Regions from separate parts of the Microbulbifer sp. THAF38 genome, predicted to be linked through region 1. Evidence: predicted binding sites of a transcription regulator. Region 1 holds the regulator's gene; the other holds the start of a gene.
What was found. Region 1 encodes PhoB, which activates phosphate uptake and scavenging genes when phosphate is short. Its sites were predicted from a motif close to TGTCATAAANNTGTAACA; they were not measured.
Positions count from the first base shown of each region.

Region 1 (9,908 bases):
AGCGGGATGCGGAACTGCTGCCGCAGGTGCAAAAAATCGCCGTATCTCCGGCTCTGAATCAGGAAATGCGCAGCCAGCTGATCAAGCGCTGGCTACAGAACAAGCCCCGCTTTGCCGAGGCTTGATACCTGGGCGCCTCAGTGGGCGCCGATAGTATTTTGCTGGTCGTTGGCATTTACACTGTTGTAATTGGAGTCATAGTAGACCTCCTCATCCAGTGCGCCCTCACTCTTCGCCACCACGCTGCTCACCACCGCATCGCCGGTGATATTCACTGCAGTGCGCACCATATCCAACAAGCGGTCGACGCCGATAATAATCGCGATACCCTCCAGCGGCAGACCCACCTGCTGCAGCACCATACCGAGCATGATCAGACCAACTCCGGGCACACCCGCGGTACCAATGGAGGCCAGAGTTGCCGTCAGAATTACGGTGAGATAGCCGGTAAAACCAATATCAATGCCATAGAATTGGGCGATAAAGACCGTAGCCACCCCCTGCATAATCGCGGTGCCATCCATATTAATAGTGGCGCCAAGGGGTACAGTAAAAGCAGCGATCTTGTTATCGACGCCGAGACGCTTTTCCACCGTCGACAGGGTTACCGGGATGGTAGCCGCTGAGGATGCGGTACTGAAAGCGAAGACCATGGTCGACCACATTTTCTTTAGCAGCTCCAGCGGGTTGAGGCCGCTCAAAAGCTTCAAGATTATCGAGTAAACACCCAGAGCATGGAGCAACAGGGCAGATAAAACGACCAGGAAGTATTTACCCAGTTGCACTAACCCACTGAATCCAAGATCCGCAAATGTCTTCGCCAAGAGAGCGAATACTCCATAGGGTGCAAATACCATCAGCACTCCAACCATGCGCAGTACAACGGTATTCAAATCGTTAAAGAAAGCGGCAATTCGCTGGCCCGGCTCACCGCAACGGGAAATCGCGTAGCCCATCAACAGGGCAAACACGATAATCTGCAGCATATTGCCTTCGGCCATAGCCGCGACCGGGTTGGTGGGGAAGATATTCACCAGGACTTCAGAAAGGGGCGGAGACTCCTTTGGCTGGAATGTAGAATTTACTGTCGCAGCGGCCTCACTCACACCAACCCCAGGCTGGAATACCAGTGCCAGGCACAGGGCCACTGTTATGGCAATCGCCGTAGTGAGCATGTAAAGCAGGACAGTTTTACCCGCCAGCGGCCCGATCCGACTGCCCTCTGACAGGGCACAGGCACCGCTGATCAAGGAAACCAATACCAGTGGCACCACCATCAATTTCAGCGAGGCGATAAAGATCCGGCCGATGATGTCGAAGAGCCCCTCTGTCAGATAGAGATTGATGGCCTCGGTAACGCCGGCACCCAACAACTGGCTGGCATTCAAGTAATTGAACAAGACCCCCAGGCCGATGCCCGCCACCATCCCCAGAAGAATTTTGGTCGTAAGCCCCATAACAAGCTTCTCTTTATAAATTCATTGTTTTCATTAAAGGGAGCACTATATCCATTGCCGCCCCGGTGAGCAAAAATCCAACGGGGTGGCGCCAGCCGCCAGAGGGCAGGGTACAATGCCCCCTTTTGCAGACTGCGGAGTTATCGTTGCACCAATCTCCATTTGTACCTGCGGGCGATTGGCAGGGGCGGCCATTTGAACCGGCGCAGTCCCAGCCACCGGAAAACCTGATGCCGTGGCTGGCGTACACCGGTTCGCTCACTGCAGCCCTGAAGCAATTAAGTGGGGGGGACTTTAGCGTGCGGGTACTCGGCCAGAGCTGGCAACTGCCCCGCGCCGAGGAGTGCCGCGCACTCAATTTAAATCGCCGCAGCCGCGCCCTGGTGCGAGAGGTTCTATTGCTGGGCTGTGGCCAGCCCTGGGTTTACGCTCGTAGTGTCCTGCCCCTGCGCAGCCTGCAGGGCAAGTCCCGCAACCTGCGCAGCCTGGACAGCCGCCCCCTGGGGGAGCTGCTTTTCAGCGAACCGGGGATTCGCCGCGGTGAGATAGAGTTCAACCAATTGCGCCGCAACCCCGATTTGCAGGCTCAAGGGCTCTGCAACGAGGGCGATAACGTCTGGGGGCGCCGTTCAATATTTTGGCTGCGGGGCAAACCCCTGCTGGTGGCAGAGGCCTTCCTCACGCACTTTCGTCCCGACGGCCCACCCATAGCCCCCACAAACCAATAACCAAACACAGGGAGATAAGCTACCGTGATCAGCCAACAAATCGCCGCGCGCTGGCCCGCAGTAATGCCCTATTGGCAATTGGCGCGTATGGATAGGCCCATCGGCTCCCTGCTACTGCTATGGCCAACCTGGGCCGCACTTTGGCTCGCCGCGGGCGGCTGGCCAGGGCAGCACCTGTTTGCGGTGTTCACTCTGGGAGTCATACTGATGCGCGCGGCCGGCTGTGCGGTAAACGACTTTGCCGACCGCGAGATTGACGGCCATGTAAAGCGCACCGCCACGCGCCCCCTCGCCACAGGAAGCATTACCCCCAAGGCAGCCCTGGGCCTCTTTGCCGGGCTCAGCTTCGCGGCTTTTCTACTGGTCCTCACCACCAACCTGCTCACGATTTTATTGTCATTGCCAGCACTGGCATTGGCCTTCTGCTACCCCTTCGCAAAGCGCCATACTCACCTGCCACAAGTGGTACTGGGTGCGGCATTCAGTATGGGCATCCCCATGGCTTTTGCCGCAGTGACTGGCGAAGTCCCGCCACAGGCTTGGCTTCTTTATACTGCCAACCTGTTGTGGACTCTCTGCTACGACACCTTCTACGCCATGGTGGATCGGGATGACGACCTGAAAATCGGGGTCAAATCCACGGCAATTCTGTTCGGGGATATGGACAGAGCCATGACTGCAGCCCTGCAGTTTTTGGTGTTATTGGCACTACTGTTGATGGGCCAGCGCTTTGCTCTCGGAGCCATTTACTATGTGGCTATGGCTATCGTGGCGGCATTCTTCTGCTACCAGCAGTGGCTGATCCGCGACCGGGACAGAAACGCCTGCTTCAAAGCATTTCTCCATAACAACTGGGTCGGATTGGCGATATTTGCCGGAATATTCCTGCATTACCTCTTCAATTGATCCAGGTCTGGGAGTTGAGGCATAACCGTCATATATTTGTCATATAAATCCCGTTTAATCCCCGGTCATAACCGGGAACTTCTGACAACAGAACGGGTATGGCAGCCAAATGCACAGTAAAACAATCCTGATTGTCGACGACGAAGCAGCAGTCCGCGATATGCTACGGGTGGCGTTGGAAATGGCAGACTACCGCTGCCTGGAGGCGGAGAACGCCCAGGAGGCCCACGCCCTGGTCATCGACGAAAAGCCAGACCTCATTCTCCTCGATTGGATGCTGCCCGATGTATCCGGTGTGGAGCTGGCCCGCCGCCTCAAACGCGACGAGCTGACCACTGCGGTGCCCATTATCATGCTCACCGCCAAAGGTGAAGAAGATAATAAAATCAAAGGGTTAGAGACGGGCGCCGACGACTATATCACCAAGCCATTCTCCCCCCGCGAACTGGTGGCGCGCCTCAAGGCAGTGCTGCGCCGCGCCGGCCCAGCCACCCCCGAAGACCCCCTCAGCGCCGGAGATTTGGTTCTGGACCCTCTCAGCCACAGGGTCAACATCAAGGGACAGCCGGTGGATATGGGCCCGACCGAATTTCGCCTGCTGACCTTCTTCCTCTCTCACCAGGAGCGTGCCTACACCCGCACCCAGCTGCTGGACCATGTCTGGGGCGGTAATGTGTATGTGGAGGAGCGCACGGTCGACGTGCATATCCGCCGCCTGCGCAAGGCGCTGGCACTGGATGGTCACGACCGCTATATCCAGACGGTGCGCGGCACCGGCTATCGATTTTCTGTGCAAACTGTCGAAAAAGTGTGACAATCCCCTGGATCGGCACTGACTCCCGCGGTAACCCTTGGTCATTCCTGTAGAGGACCGGGTTTCTAAGATGTACTGAGTGCGGGGGTGGACACCAGCCCTCCCGACGACCGCCAGGTAACACGGCAAGGCTATGTTGGATCGCAGTATTGGCGAATTTTCGCGCTTTTTAATTATTGCACTGGGCTGCTTAACCCTAGGGTTCACCACCTCCGAGTGGTCCCTGACCCTGATCTTGGGGCTGGCAGCCTACCTGCTCTCGGTGCTGTGGCAACAGCACCGTTTCAATCGCTGGCTGGCCAATGGCCGCCGCGGCCCTGCGCCCACCGCTTTTGGCATCTGGGGCGAAATCTACGACGACTTCTACCGCATGCAGCGCCGCCACCGCCGCGAAAAACAAAAGCTGCACGCCATGTTGCGCCGTGTTCAGGACAGTACCAGTGCCCTGCGCGAAGGTATTGTGGCATTGGAAAATGGCGACCATCTGGCTTGGTGGAACCCCGCCGCCGGCGAGCTGCTCGGCCTACAGTCCAGCGATCAGGGACAGTCCCTGGTGAACTTCGTGCGCGATCCCGGATTTGTCAGCTATATGCACAGCGAGGACAACAGTCCCCGCGGACCACTGACCCTGCAGGCGCCGGGTAATGAAGCTCTTCACCTGCAGCTGGAAGTCACCCGCTACGGTAAGGATGAAGCTCTGGTGATCGTTCGCGATATCACTCGCCTGCACAATCTCGAGCAGATGCGCCGGGATTTTGTCGCTAACGTCTCCCACGAACTGCGCACTCCGCTCACCGTAATCGCCGGCTACCTGGAAACCCTACAGAGCAGCGATATGGCTCCCCCCGCCTGGCGTCGCCCTCTGGTTCAGATGGAGGAACAAGCCGCGCGTATGACCACGTTGGTCAATGATCTGCTCCTCCTGGCACGCCTGGAGACTTCCGAGCGGAAATCCAGCGACGTCTCCGTGGATGTCCGCGAGTTGATGGAGCGGGTTGCCCGGGAGGCACGCAGCTTTAGCGGTGACCGCCACCCGGTCACGGTGGACTGCGAAGGGGATTGCAGCATTCGCGGCGATGCCAGCGAGCTACACAGCGCCTTCGCTAATCTTGCGTTCAATGCGGTGAAATACAGTCCGGGGAACGGAGAAATCCAGCTGCGCTGGTGGCAGGATAAGGATGGCGGACACTTCAGTGTGCAGGACCAGGGTATCGGCATAGATCCGATTCATATCCCGCGTCTTACCGAACGTTTTTACCGAGTAGACCCCGGTCGCTCCCGCGATAGTGGCGGTACGGGATTGGGCCTGGCCATTGTCAAACATGTACTGTTGCGCCACGGCGCAGAAATGAGTGTTCGGAGCGTCCCCGGTCAGGGCAGTACCTTCACCCTGCACTTCCCCTCCACCAAGCTGGAAGAAAAACCCTCCAGGGCACTGCTACAAAACGAAAAGGCGGATTCCTGATCCGCCCCTGTATCAGTAAAAGCTATTCAAATTCTGACAGCTTTACCGGCTCACCATCTTTTATGTAGGTAGCTTCCTCTTCATCGTGTACCGGGGTACTCTCCCGGCGCAAAATCAAGTGATGCAACTGCAAGTCTCCATCCCGCAATAGCAGATGCTCATTGCCGTCATCATCTACGGGCAGAGGTTTGGTACCGACCAATGCATCGCGCAAAGCTCGCAGCCGCGGTACATCCTTATAGCGATTCAAGTCATTGGAGAGACGTGTTTTCATACGCTCACTCTCATGCAGGGCGGCGGCGGTCTCGCGGTATTTAGCGAAAAAGAAAACAGCCCCAATGGCAAACGCCACAACGACCGACACTTCAAACCATACGGGCATAATCACTCCTTGTTATCGTTTTTACGCCAAACAACCAACTGATTGTTCGCTGGCAGGTAATTTAATTCTTCTCGCTGCATGCCTACATCCCCTGCCAACTGGTCCAACCACTCCAGATCGCGAATACCGCTGTCGGGATTGCGCTCTTTAAGATAGGTGTCGAAATCTGCATTGCTGGGGCCGATAAAACTACCATCGATCTTGAAAGGGCCATAAACAACCAACAAACCACCAGGTTGTAGCAGGGTACGCAGTTGGTGAAAAAAGCGCTGGACCGACTCCCGCGACATGATGTGCAGGGTATTCGCACTAAACACCGCATCAAAATTCAACTCAGGCCAGGACGCATCGACATCCAGGGTCAATGGTTGGCGCAGGTTCTGTGCGGGCACACTCGCCAGCCAGGCGCGTACGCCGGGCAGCATTTCTGCGCGTTCCGAGGTCTGCCAGATTAAGTGGGGCAGGCGCGGGGCAAAATAGACCGCATGCTGGCCCGTGCCGCTCCCCACCTCCAATACCTTTTGGCTATCCTCCAACAGGCGGCGCAAGTGGGAAAGTATTGGATCGCGATTGCGCGCACAAGCCGGCGCATCCGGCAGACTGGAATCGCTCACGGCTGCTCATCCCGAGTAAAAACCCAATCCCGTTCACTGGACATCTTCGAGTTATAGGAATAGCCAGCCATATCAAAGCCTTTAAGCTCCTCCGCCTTCTTCACCCGCTGCTCAATGGCCCAGCGGCTCATCATGCCCCGCGCCTTTTTGGCAAAGAAACTGATCATTTTGTACTGACCATTTTTTAGATCTTTGAAGTGGGGAGTGATTACCTCCGCATCGAGCGCTTTGGGCTTTACCGCCTTGAAATACTCATTAGAAGCGAGGTTGACCAACTCCCGACTCTTCAGCGCTTGCAGCTGTAAATTGAGCGCCTCAGTAATTTGCTCTCCCCAAAATTCATACAGATTTTTACCGCGACTGTTTTCAAATTTGGTCCCCATCTCCAGGCGGTAGGGCTGCATCAGATCCAGTGGGCGCAATAGGCCATAGAGGCCGGAGAGCATACGCAGGTGCTTCTGGGCATAGCTGAAATCGCGCTTACCCATGGTTTCGGCAGCCAGACCAGTGTAAACATCACCCTTAAAAGCGAGCAGGGCTGGGCGTGCATTCTTATCAGTGAAAGGGCGTTTCCAGGATTGGAAGCGATCGTAATTCAGCACACCGAGCTTGTCGGAAATCTTCATCAGGCTAGAGACCTGTTGCGGACTCAAATCACGCAACTCTTTGATTAGTGCCGCTGACTCCTTGAGAAAATCCGGTTGAGTGGTTTCCAGGGTGGGAATTTCGCTCTCGTAATCCAGCGTCTTGGCTGGAGAAATCACTATTAACATCGGGTGCCTTACTTATCGCTGCTTCGCTTTCCGTTTGGGTCCAGCCGCTCGGACCGGCGGTCAATAGCCTACTCTGGCTTCAGTATATCCTGCCACCAATTGAGTGGGGTCTGGCCATCTTTGGGGTCGTAGACATTGCCGTAGTACCAAGCACTGTTAGCACCATCGCAGACACTATTAAGAATTTGTTCAATTTTGTCGAAACCACAGCTCACATGGATGCTGTATACCAGCATTCGTGGAACTTCCAGATCCAGCTCTCCTCCAAGTTTTTCCAACTGTGGGCTCAAGCGGTCGGAAAGTTCGGCGCTGTTACCGCGACAAAAGACGCGGATCGCCAGATTACCCGAACGCTTTACCAGCTCGAACTGCTGGGTATCTTTATCCACCTTAATGCAATCGCCGCTGGCGATGCCTTTTATAAACGCGGGAGAACGCACCAACTGGCAACTATCATCCTCGTTGACACGCACCTGTAAGCGCTCCACCACCGGTTCGCCATCGGGATTGGTGCCCGCAAATAACTCAATTACCTGAAGTGCCGTCATAACCTCTATTCCCCGACTGTGTACAATGGGTGATCGTTGAATACTCGGCATTATACAGGGAGGCAAGCAATGATCTCGCGTAACCAGGCTTTCTTCGCCGCACTGGCGTTGACAGCGACCTCAATTCTCAGTGGCTGTGTCACCAATCCGGTGACCGGAGAGCAACAGCTTTCCCTGATTTCAACCCAACAGGAATTGAATTTAGGGCAGCAACAATACCCGATCAACCAGCAACAGCAGGGTGGCCAGTACACCATAGACCCCAGTTTGCAAGAGTATGTGAACCGGGTTGGGCAGAAACTGGCACGGGTCTCGGACCAACCGCAGCTACCCTATGAATTTGTGGTGTTGAACAACTCCGTTCCCAACGCCTGGGCACTGCCTGGAGGCAAAATCGCCATTAACCGGGGCTTGCTGGTCCTGCTCGAGGATGAAGCGGAACTGGCCGCTGTACTCGGCCACGAGATAGTTCACGCTGCAGCACGCCACTCCGCCACCGCCATGTCACAGCAGCAGGTGCTCGGGGCGGGGCTGGCAGTACTCGGTGCGGCCACCAAGGAATCCGCCTATGCAGACCTTATTTCTACCGGCAGTCAGCTGGGAGGCTCCGCCTATATCGCCCGCTATGGTCGCAGTAACGAACTGGAGTCTGACGAATACGGCATGAAATATATGGCTGCCGCCGGCTATGATCCCCAGGGCGCCGTGCGTCTGCAACGCAAGTTCGTTGAACTCTCCAAGGGTCGCCAAAGCAATGGCCTGGAAGCCCTCTTCGCCAGCCACCCGCCATCACAATCCCGTGTCAGCGCCAATATCGAGCACAGTAAATCCCTGCCCAAGGGCGGGGTTACCAACCGCGATGCCTATCAAAAAGCCATAGCGCAACTGAAACGTGATGCCGATGCCTATGAAAATTATGATGATGCCCTAAACGCAGCCAATAAAAAGCAGTTTGATACGGCACTGAATTTGGTACGAAAGGCACAAAAGCAACAACCAAAAGAGGCCTCTTTCTTCGCACTGGAAGGAGATCTACTCGCCCAGAAAAAACTATTTGATAAAGCCCACCAAGCCTATGACCGTGCCGTGCAGAAAAACCCTGCACTGTTTTCCCACTGGTTAAAACGCGGCATGGCAAGTGCGCAGCTAAATGATTACACCGCAGCGGAGAGAGACTTAAACCGCTCACTACGCTACCTGGAAACAGCCTACGCACACTTCTACCTGGGCGAGGTATATGAAAAGCAGGGGAATAAACAAAGTGCTTTTAAGCACTATGAAACTGCAGCCGGGGCGGGAGGAGAAATTGGCTCTAAAGCGCAGGCCCGGATGCAGGCCTTGACGGGGAAAGGCTGAATTTACCGATTAGAAGTTTTGATTTTAAAAATTAAAAAGGGCTATTAAATAGCCCTTTTCTTTTCAGAAGATTATAACTGAACTCTCAGGCCCAGCCGGTATTCGTCATACCGATAAGCATCGCAATCATCACACCCATAATCTTCGTAATATCCATTGTACTTATTTGTTGCTGCAGCAAAGTAAGCTACGTCAAAGGCAATATTCCGATTAAAGAAGTGGGAGAACCCTAATTTATAACGATGATTTTCATCATAGGCTATATTGACGGAAGTCTCTTTATTAAAATAGAACTCTGCATTCAACCCGGAGGCGTTCAATTCGGAAACATTATCCCATGCTCTTCCGTTCCCATGATAATAATTCGCTTCAACACTTAGATATTTATCATTTCCAAAATTCACGAAGTATTTGGAGGATAAAGTATGATCGTCTGTTTCCTCGCCAATAATCATGGTAAAACCAAGATAGTCAGTATCACTCAATTGGTGGTTATACTGAGCGGTTAATGAAAACTCTTCTTCATCAAACTTGAAATGCCGGCTAGTCCATGAGGGAACTTCTTCATCTACACTGAAAGTCTTATATTTAATATCATACTCAAAATCACTATAGTTCAATTTCACTAAAAGATTCGGAGTAAATAAATAACCGACTGACTGACTATAAACATCTTTATCTCTTTGGTTAAGCACTTCAGTACTCAGCACTACACCATTTTCAGAAAAATACTCACCTTTTGTAGAAAATGAATTTTGATGGTTATTTTTCCGCCACCAATAATCTGCCGAATCTTCTAACCGGGTGAATTGTACTGATATATTGTTAACCTTATTGATGTACTCAAATTCTTTTAGAGGCCCTA
Region 1 is NZ_CP045369.1:4,603,446-4,613,353, forward strand. It holds gene recG (ATP-dependent DNA helicase RecG) at 1-125, shown strand, start outside; gene FIU95_RS20030 (dicarboxylate/amino acid:cation symporter) at 138-1,457, opposite strand; gene FIU95_RS20035 (chorismate lyase) at 1,604-2,185, shown strand; gene ubiA (4-hydroxybenzoate octaprenyltransferase) at 2,249-3,091, shown strand; gene phoB (phosphate regulon transcriptional regulator PhoB) at 3,201-3,905, shown strand; gene phoR (phosphate regulon sensor histidine kinase PhoR) at 4,039-5,370, shown strand; gene FIU95_RS20055 (hypothetical protein) at 5,393-5,752, opposite strand; gene FIU95_RS20060 (DUF938 domain-containing protein) at 5,755-6,366, opposite strand; gene yaaA (peroxide stress protein YaaA) at 6,363-7,139, opposite strand; gene FIU95_RS20070 (DUF4265 domain-containing protein) at 7,208-7,687, opposite strand; gene FIU95_RS20075 (M48 family metalloprotease) at 7,757-9,043, shown strand; gene FIU95_RS20080 (putative porin) at 9,115-9,908, opposite strand, start outside.

Region 2 (9,908 bases), 2.2 Mb from region 1:
GGGATGTGGTCCAGAGTGGCCGGCTGATGGAGATAGGAGTGTTTAGGCTCAGGCTGGCATTTTGTACTTTAGGGTGCTCCAGCAATCTTTGCCTGATGGCCTTCAGGTAACTCTCCCGTTCGGCAGTGGGGGCACTCCTAAGATTGCCGATATTCAGAGTCATCACTTGAACGTTGTCCAAGGGGAAGCCAAAGGGCTGGTTAATCAGGCGATTGGCTTGCAGGAAAATCTGCAAGCTGGCGACGATAAGCAAACTGGTCATCGCCACTTGGCTGCTGATGAGGACTTTGCGGATTAGAGGCGAGATCTGTACGCCGGAACCTTTGCCGCTGCTCTGCAGCATTTGATTCAGTGCGCGGTAATTAACCTGGCGACTGACTATGGTTGAGAAGAACAGGGCGAGCAGTAAGGCACACAACAGTGCAAAAACCAGTGTCTGCCAGTTTAAGGTGAGCTCTTGAATGCGAGGAATTTGTTCCGTAGCCATCACCTTTAATACTTCCGTCGATCCCAGGGCTAAAAGTAGAGAAAGTAATGCAGCCCCTAACATTAGTAGGCCGATTTCACATAGCAGGGCCAAAAAGATATGTTTTTTGTGTGCGCCCAACGCGACCTGTATCGCCATATTGCGTTGTTGTTTGGCAGCGCGAGAAAGAATCAGGTTGGTAACATTGGCACAGGCAATTAACAGAAGCACCAGTGTACCGCCCATAACCATTAGGGTTCGTGTGGCGCTGTCGCCAAGTATTTTATTGGCGAAGGGGGTGAGTCGGTATTCAACGGACCTCTCTACCGAAGAGGATCTTCCCGCTAGGGCGGCTTGATACTGGGCATCCATTAATGTGCTCAATTCATGCCCTGCGCTGGTGGGGTCAATGCCCGGCTTCAACTTCCCTGTGAGCATGCGAAAAGGCAGGAAGCCTCTCCAATTATTTCTGCGCTCTACTTGTGTATCGTTAAAGTCCCAGGGCAGCCAGACTGCCGTTTGCCGGCCCTGCTTATAGATCTGGGGTTCAATGAAGTCTTTGGCAGTGACGCCGACAATACGAAAGTCCACCTCCCCAAATTGCAGGCTTTGCTCCAAGACACTTGGGTTTCGCCGGAACATCTGCTCCCAGGTTTGATAGCTGATAACCGCCACGGGGACTCGGCTGTCGAGCCCTTCATCGGCATTGAATTGTCTGCCCAGGGCCAGGGGTGCTCCAGCCAGCTGGAGATATTCTGGAGAGACATAGGAAACATTAACCCGTGGTGATTCGGATAAATTGCGAACCACATCTTCCCAGAAGTACACCAGGGCGCTGGACTCGAAGAAACTGTCGTTCTTATAGATTTCAACCAGGGCGGGGTATTGGCTGTTATTTTCCAGTCGCAACTGCTTGTTCTGGTAGAGATTACCATTCACGACATACAGCCGGTCTTCGTCTGGGTAGGGAAGGGGGGCGGCAAGCAGTTGGTAGTTGAGATTAAATAGCGTTACCAGGGCGCCGAGGGTGATACCCAGGGTCAGAATAATAGTGGTGGTGTAGCTCCGCGCCCGGTTGAGGGACTGGAGGGCAATGGATAGGTCCTTTGTGGTGATCATAGGGCCATCTCATGGGGCTCTAGTATGGGCTGCGGCGTTGGGATTTTTCCATCCAGCAGATGCAATTGGCGGCTGGCCATGTCTGCATAACGAGAGTCATGGGTCACCATGCACAGGGTGGTCCCTTCATTATTGAGCTGCCGCAGCATTTCCATTACTGCATCGCCATTGTGGGAATCCAGGTTGCCGGTGGGCTCGTCCACCAGTAGCAGGGACGGATTGCCAACTAGCGCCCGGGCTATGGCGATTCGCTGCTGTTGGCCACCGGATAACTGGTTAGGTTTGTGAAAGGCCCGGTGACTCATTCCCACCTTCTCCAGGCAATGTTTCACTTTTTTGTCGGCTTCAGACTTGGGAATGGGATTGCGGCGGTATCGCAGGGGCAGGGCGATATTGTCGTAGACAGAGAGTTCATCAATCAGGTTAAAGGACTGGAAGATAAAGCCTACTTTCTCGTTACGAATTGTCGCCGCCTCACTTAGCGACAATTGAGCGACTTCAAACCCTTCAATCTGATAGCTGCCGCTGGTGGGGAGATCCAGCAGGCCGAGAATCGAGAGAAGTGTGGATTTACCGCAACCCGAGGGGCCGCAGATAGATACAAATTCCTCCTGGTAAATACTCAGGTCAACGCCTCGCAGGGCGTGAGTTTCCATTTCTTCGGTGCGGAACACCTTGGTGATCCCGGCCATATGGAGGATTGGCTTGGGCATAGCGAACTCCCTGTTCTCACTTTGGGTTTCAGGCTTTAGTCAACAATCAGGATATGCTCAGCTTCATTAAAATGGGTCATATCCGAGAGGATGATACGGTCCGCTTCATTGAGGCCCTGGGTGATCTGGATATATCGACCCGACTCCTCGCCGAAGCTGATGGGCTGGAGTGACGCTTCCTCCTCGTTTTCGTTCATCAGGAAGAGATTGGCCTCACTGTGCCTCTGCACATTGATAGGCCTCTCGACGAACAGCGTATCTTCCATAGTGGCAGTGAAGATCCGGGCATCGACGTTGAGCTGTGGCCTGGCAGACTCTGGGGCGCCTGCGCTAAAAGCAATTTCCACTTCAATATTGCCGTCCCGAACCTCAGGAGTAATACGGGTTACCACACCTTCGACTTTTTCCCTGCGGGTATCAATTTCAGCGGGCTGGCCAACCTCCAGTTGTTCTGCTTTGGATTGTGGGACTTGAACCAAAGCGAGAAGATCAGTCTCGCTGCCGATCAGCGCCAGCTCCTGGCCGGGGTTGACACCTTGCCCCAGCTCTACTGGCAGCCGTTGTAGTATGCCGTCCAGGCCGGCGCGCACTGTGAGGCGATCTGTCCGCTGTTGGATGCTCTGCAGTTGGGTCTGGGCTTGGTTGATTTGCTCGCGCTGGATTAACTCTGATTCGACGGCGACTTTGCGCAGGTGGTTGATACGCTGTTTTTGCAGGTCCACACGTTTTTTCATCTGTTCCTGGCGTAAGACGGTGGTTTGGTAGGTGAGCTGGGAAACCACTCCACTTTTTACCAGCTCGTCCTCAGCTTCGCGACGCAACTTGATCACTTGGTAATTGGAGTTCAGTTCCGCGAGTATGGCTTCCTCCGCGAGAACATCTCGCTGGTTGTTCAGAACAAGCCGGCGCAGATTAGCTTCCTCTTGCTCCAGGGAGGTTTCGGCTGCATCCAGGTCGCGCATTAACTCTGGATTACTCAGCTGCATAATGATGCTATCACTTTGTACTTCTGCACCGGGACGCAACATGATTTTTTCAACATTCGCTGCGGTTAGGGCGGTAATTAAAGTCTGCTTGTCTGAACGCAGCCTACCGTAGCCATCTACCACAACCTGCAGGTCTCCCCGTTGGACGGTACCTAGCATTAGCCGTTCCCGCTCTACCTTATAGGCGCTGTCAGGAAGTAACAGGAGGGTGCTGGTAAATGCCACAAAAGCAAGAGCAGCACCACCTAGCATTAAAGGGTGCTTAATCAGGGGGCGTTTCTTAGGTTTAATAATATCCATATTGCGGCATTTCCTTGGTTAAGCAATCGTTGCACGCTTTTCTACTGTGAAACCTTGATGCGGGGGCGAGTTAGAGGTGGAAAATCATAACTATTTAAAACGGGTGTATTCCTGTTGGAACTCCGAGGTAGGGCGGATTTTTATCTTGTAATTAGTACTGTCGAGCATATTTTTGTGATCAAAACTCAGGGCTTTAAAAGGGTTTTAGGTGAGGCTGAAAATGCAGGAAAATTGGTACAAGAACCAGTTGCTTGCGATGAATGGTGGGGAAATACAGGGCGGTTTGAATAATATGAGGCGGGCAGTCACTTGAGAAGTTTAACGATGACCCAATGCATTTTGAGGATCGATTCACAAGTAAAATTGTGGAGATGTAGTGGGAATAAAGGTGTCGTGGCTTAGTGAATCCGGTAGATTGTCTAAACCACTACACCTTTAACAAAATATGTTTGCAAAACGAGAGGCTTGATAAGCCTTAGTGCAAATTACAAACCCAGGGTTATCCCAGAGCTTTGACCAATAGCGCCTGTTGAAGTTGATCGTCATCAACCCCCTCTGGTCGGGGTATCTGCACGATATGCCCGGATCCCGGAGCTACATCGATCGCTTTGCCCTCCGTATTCTCCATTTGCTCCAAGGGGAAGAACAAGCTACCGCTGGGAGTCATTAACTCCAATTGATCACCACGTTCAAAGCGATTTTTAACATCAATCGTCAAATGCTCAGGACTTCCGTCAATAAGCTCGCCTACGAACTGTTGGCCCGGAGTTGATATCAATCCCTTTTCATATTGCTGGTATTCTGCTGGTGGATGGCGACGGTAGAAACCTTCTGTGTAGCCCCTGTTCGAGAGGGTTTCTAATTCGTCCATCATCTTCATGTCAAAGTCTTTTCCTGCTGCAGCATCGTCTATAGCGCGACGATAGATCTGAGCAGTACGAGCCACATAGTAGTGGGATTTAGTGCGACCTTCGATTTTTAAAGAGTGAACTCCCATTTCTGTGAGGCGCTTGACGTGCTGTACGGCCCGCAAATCTTTGGAGTTCATGATGTAGGTGCCGTGCTCATCTTCGTAGGCCGGCATATATTCGCCAGGGCGACCTTCTTCCTGCAGTAAAAAGGCCTGGGAAGTACTGCCACTGGCGGAGGTGGGTTGCTGGATGGGTTTCTGGATAGATTCCTGAATAGTTTCCTGGGTTTGCACATGAATCAACTCGCCAACTTCATTCTCTTTGGCTTCATGAGCTTGGTATTGCCAGCGGCAGGAGTTGGTGCAGGCGCCCTGGTTGGCATCTCTATGGGTCATATAACCGGATAGCAAGCAGCGCCCGGAATAGGCGATACAGAGTGCTCCGTGGACAAAGACTTCCAACTCCATCTCAGGCACTTTCTGGCGAATTTCTTCAATCTCATCCAGGGACAGCTCCCGGGAAAGTATCACCCGAGATAACCCCTGGCGATGCCAGAACTTTACGGTCGCGTAGTTTACCGCATTGGCCTGTACGGATAGGTGGACTGGCAGTTCAGGCCAGCGCTCCCTTACCATCATTATCAGGCCTGGGTCGGACATAATCAGGGCGTCAGGCCCCATTTCGACAATTTCTTCCAGGTCCCGCAGGTAACTGCGAACTTTGTCGTTGTGAGCGGCGATATTAGAGGCGATATAGAACTGTTTTCCCTGCTGGTGTGCTTCTTCTATGCCTAGGCGCAGGGTTTCAATATTTTTAAATTCATTATTGCGCACACGCAAGCTGTAGCGGGGCTGGCCGGCATAAACGGCATCGGCACCATAGGCAAACGCATAGCGCATATTTTTTAAAGTCCCTGCGGGGGACAGTAACTCAGGTTTGAACACAGAAAAACTCATAGTGGAATAGTCGGACGCGGCCGCATGATAACGGTGATCAAGGTTGCACTAATTGATATAAATCAATTAGTGCTGGGGTGGAAGTGATAAGCTGATTTGAAGGAGGCTATGCTTGCTTGTTAATTCTGTAGGACTTGTTGATAGCCTTGTGTATAGACCCAGTCATTATTTTTGGCTGGTAAGTGGCATCCAAAACAGTTGTTAAGCCCGCTGCCCTTCCAGGTTTTGGTTTCACTTTTTGCTACCCCTGGCTTGAATAAAGCCCATCCCCAACCTTCTGCCCAGGCCTCATTCTTAGGGAATCTTCCACTTTTGCTAAAGGTTATAACCGCTTCAGGTTGAGTGTAAACAATGTGTGTATCCCAGTTCTTGCCACTGAATGACTTAACATGATAAGAGCTTAGAAATGTCCATTCTTGACGATACTCCTTGGGTGACGTGATGTTTCCCTATGTGTCGATGAAATGACTGAAAGTGGACTTTGGATTCTTCTGTGCTACTGCCTGTAGGCAAAACAGTATCCCAGTGTTACTAAACGGATTGTGCACACAATACCTCTTTCAATGTTGATTCCATGGAGTTGGGGAATAGCTCTAGCTCTCAATTATAAAAAAATTACTAGGCTTATTTAATTTCTCCTCTATTCCACCAGGCCTTCTGCTATGCGTACCGACTCAGACCAAGCTGGCCACCTAATTTATGATCAGGTCATCCAGGATATCGCCGATTACGTTCTCAATTTTGAGGTTGATTCTAATGAGGCCTGGCAAACAGCGCACTACTGCCTAATGGATTCTCTCGGCTGTGCCTTTTTGGCATTGCGCTTTCCTGAATGCACAAAACTGCTTGGCCCTTTGGCTGAGGGAACCTGGGTGCCCAATGGGGCTCGTGTGCCGGGTACTCAATTTCGTATGGACCCGGTTAAAGCTGCCTGGGATATAGGCTGCACCATCCGCTGGCTGGATTTCAATGATACCTGGCTGGCCGCTGAGTGGGGGCATCCATCTGACAATCTGGGTGCCATCTTGGCGGTGTGCGATTTTCTTTCTCAGAAGCGGCTGAGTGCAGGTGAAGAGCCCATGACAATGGGAAAGGTGTTGGAGGCGATGATCAAGGCCTATGAAATCCAGGGGATACTGGCATTACAGAACAGCTTTAATCGTGTCGGATTGGACCATGTATTGTTGGTTCGTGTGGCTTCAACAGCGGTAGCTGCCTGGTTGATGGGGGGAAACCGGCAAGAATTATTGGCGGCGATTTCCCAGGCCTGGGTAGATGGTAGTGCCCTGCGTACCTACAGGCACTTCCCCAATACGGGTTCGCGTAAATCTTGGGCGGCAGGAGATGCCACGGCAAGGGGAGTTCGCTTGGCGGATATGGCCATGCGTGGTGAGATGGGTATACCAACCGTACTTACGGCGAAGCAGTGGGGCTTTTATGACGTGGCTTTCAGTAAAACCAATGCTGATCAGGCAATAAAACCGTTGGAGGAGCAGCAATTCAAGTTTCCGCGCAGATACGGATCTTATGTAATGGAAAATATCCTCTTCAAAATCTCCTTCCCGGCGGAATTTCATGGCCAGACGGCCTGTGAGGCTGCGATTTTTTTACATCCGCAGGTGAAAGACAGAGTGGGGGATATTGATAGGATTGTCGTGACCACCCATCAATCTGCAATACGAATTATTAGTAAAAGCGGCCCTCTCGCCAATCCGGCGGATCGCGACCACTGTCTGCAATATATCGTGGCTGCAGCGCTTTTGTTTGGGGATTTGCAGGCTGGCTATTACGAGGATGAATTCCATCAGTCCCATCCGGAAATTGATATGCTGCGCGGGAAAATTACGGTTGTTGAAGATGGCTGCTATTCCAAGGATTACCTTGATCCGGATAAGCGTTCAATTGCGAATGGTGTGCAGGTATTTTTTAAGGGGGGCAAGGCAACAGAGAATGTAGTGGTGGAATACCCCCTTGGTCATCGTCGACGCCGTAAAGAGGGGATACCGCTTTTGTTGAAGAAATTCCACTCCAATCTGGCTGCACGCTTCCCTTCAGGCCAAGCAGATAAAATATTAGCTTTATTTGCTGATCAACAACAGTTACAGGCAATGCCAGTGCATCTTTTCATGGAGAAGTTGGTTATTTGATGGGCTGCCGCAATATGGCTTTAGAGCTTCCAATAAAAAAGGCGGCCATAGGCCGCCTAATTCAAGCTCTCAAATCATACGACGGTCAAACAGCTCTTCCCAATTTGGATGACCGCCGTCACAAGTGCTCTTAGAACTTGTATTCAGCACCGATACCGGCATAGCTGCGGTCGTAATCGCCATCAGCAGTTTCGTCGGTGTAGAAGCCAAATACTTTTGCTGCGCTGTTGAACTTGTAGTCAACGCCCAGGCTGTAAGTTTCGCCGTCTTCTTTCTTAATGTCAGACTGACCGTACTGAGCTTTCAGAGTCCACTGTTCGATTTTGTACGCTACAGAGCCCATCCAGCCATCGGCGTTTTCGCCGTCAGCGTTTTCCTGGTCTTCGAACAGGGCACCAACCTGTACAGGGCCGATGTTGTATTGAGCTACAAAGCGCTGAACGTCAACGTCCTGGCCTTCAACGTCTTGGTCGAAAGCGTAGGCCATGTAAACGCCATTGTTATCGTAAGCAATAGAAGTAGAGATGCCGTTGTTGCGCTTGATTTCTTTACCTAAGATGTCGTTACCATCGTCATCTTGGCCAACGATCTCGTAACCAATGACTTCATCTTTGTTGCTAATGTAAGCAGCAGAAGCTTTGAAGCCAGCGAAAGACGGAGTAGTGTACTGCAGAGCGTCTTCTTCGCGGTTGTCGCTGCTGGTGATCAGGCTTTTGATATCGCCTTCCAGGTCGTTGAACAGGTCAACTTTCTTCTGAGCAACCTTCAGTGGGGTATCGAACTTACCCGCGATTACCTGACCGAAGCCGCCTTCCAGGCCTGCGTAGATGTTGCGCTGGGAGAAAGTATCGTCAGCGTCGCCGTCCATATCTACTTCGTATTCCATACGATAGATACCCTTGATGCCGTCGGTCAGGGCGATCTCGCCCTTAACACCCAAGCGGGAAGCGTTGCTTTGAACGTCGGTTACAGAGCCATCACCTTCGTCAGCAGACTGAAAGGTAGCATTGGCTTTGCCGTAAAAGTCGAGGACATCGCCTTCTTCTTGGGCGCTGGCCAGAGTAGGGATCATGGCAACAATGGCCAGAGAGAGAGCGGTCTTATTCATAGTCGTCTCGCACAGTTTATGGTTGTGGGTTGAGGGGAAGCCTTCCGTTCAATCTTTTGGTTGCCCCTCGATTTGGTGCGGATTCTGCGACCTGAATATTACAAACATGTTAAACATGGCATTTTTCTTAAAAAAATATGACCAACAGGTGCCATGAATAACAGTTAAGGCAGTCACAATGCGGCATGGCGCGCCGATTACAGGTGTTTTATGGTTCTAAGGTACCTGTTTCATATGGTGAATCAAATTAATCAATGTGTTGTTATTACAGGGCTTTTACAGGGATGGGTGCCAAAGAGGTTGCACAAAAAACGAACAGCCTCGGTGTGAGGCTGGGGCACAAATCTACCCTGTGGCCATGGAGCCTCACTCTAGCTCTTTGGATGTTCTCTCTGTCAGTTGCAGTTATTGGCATGCTGCCTGTTTTGCCGGAAATAGGAGCGGTACTGTGGGTATACCTGGTTGTTTTACTACTGTTGCTTTCTCTTCCTCAAAGACGCTTCCTCTCTCTATTACTTGTCATCTCATTACTCGGGGCTCTTTGGGCGCTATCGAGCAATAAAACTGCGCTTGAGCAGCGTTTACCCGAAACTGCACATGGCATTGATCAACGCCTAAGAGTTGAGGTTGTATCCCTACCCGAAGTAAGAAATAACCACGCATTACAGGGTGGCGGCACTAGGGATATACGCTTCCAGGCGAGGGTCTTGGAGGCGGGGGCAGGGGGTATTGATTCAGGCAGTCTCCTCTATCTCACCTGGTATCGAGCAGATGAAGAGGTGCAGGCGCGTTTGCGCGGTAATAGTCGCTGGTTGTTATCGGTGCGATTAAAGCGCCCGCGCGGTAGTGTGAATCCCCATACCTTCGATTATGAGGGCTGGCTTTTACGGCGTGGCGTCTACGCAACGGGCTATGTGCGTACTCAAAATGGTGATCCGCAGTGGTTAGGGCAGAGTTTAGGGCTATCTGCCTTGCGAGACACTCTGAGGGAGAAGATTCAAAAGCTACCGATAAATCAGAGTGCCTTGGTCACAGCGCTGCTATTGGGAGACCGCAGTGGTCTTTCCCATGCCGATAAGGACCTCTTAAGGGAGACAGGGACCGCACACCTTTTGGCCATATCGGGCTTGCATGTGGGTATGGTGGCTGGATTTTTACTTTTGCTGGGGCAGGTTTTGGCCCGAACTTTGGGGGTGTTACTG
Region 2 is NZ_CP045369.1:2,419,833-2,429,740, reverse strand. It holds gene FIU95_RS10300 (ABC transporter permease) at 1-1,585, opposite strand, end outside; gene FIU95_RS10295 (ABC transporter ATP-binding protein) at 1,582-2,298, opposite strand; gene FIU95_RS10290 (HlyD family secretion protein) at 2,334-3,584, opposite strand; gene FIU95_RS21130 (hypothetical protein) at 3,699-3,875, shown strand; gene yegQ (tRNA 5-hydroxyuridine modification protein YegQ) at 4,084-5,451, opposite strand; gene FIU95_RS21720 (cytochrome P460 family protein) at 5,571-5,777, opposite strand; gene FIU95_RS10275 (bifunctional 2-methylcitrate dehydratase/aconitate hydratase) at 6,114-7,598, shown strand; gene FIU95_RS10270 (porin) at 7,729-8,706, opposite strand; gene FIU95_RS10265 (DNA internalization-related competence protein ComEC/Rec2) at 8,991-9,908, shown strand, end outside.
Region 2: a site for PhoB is predicted at 8,832-8,849, ahead of FIU95_RS10270 (porin). Genes of this name have one in related genera too.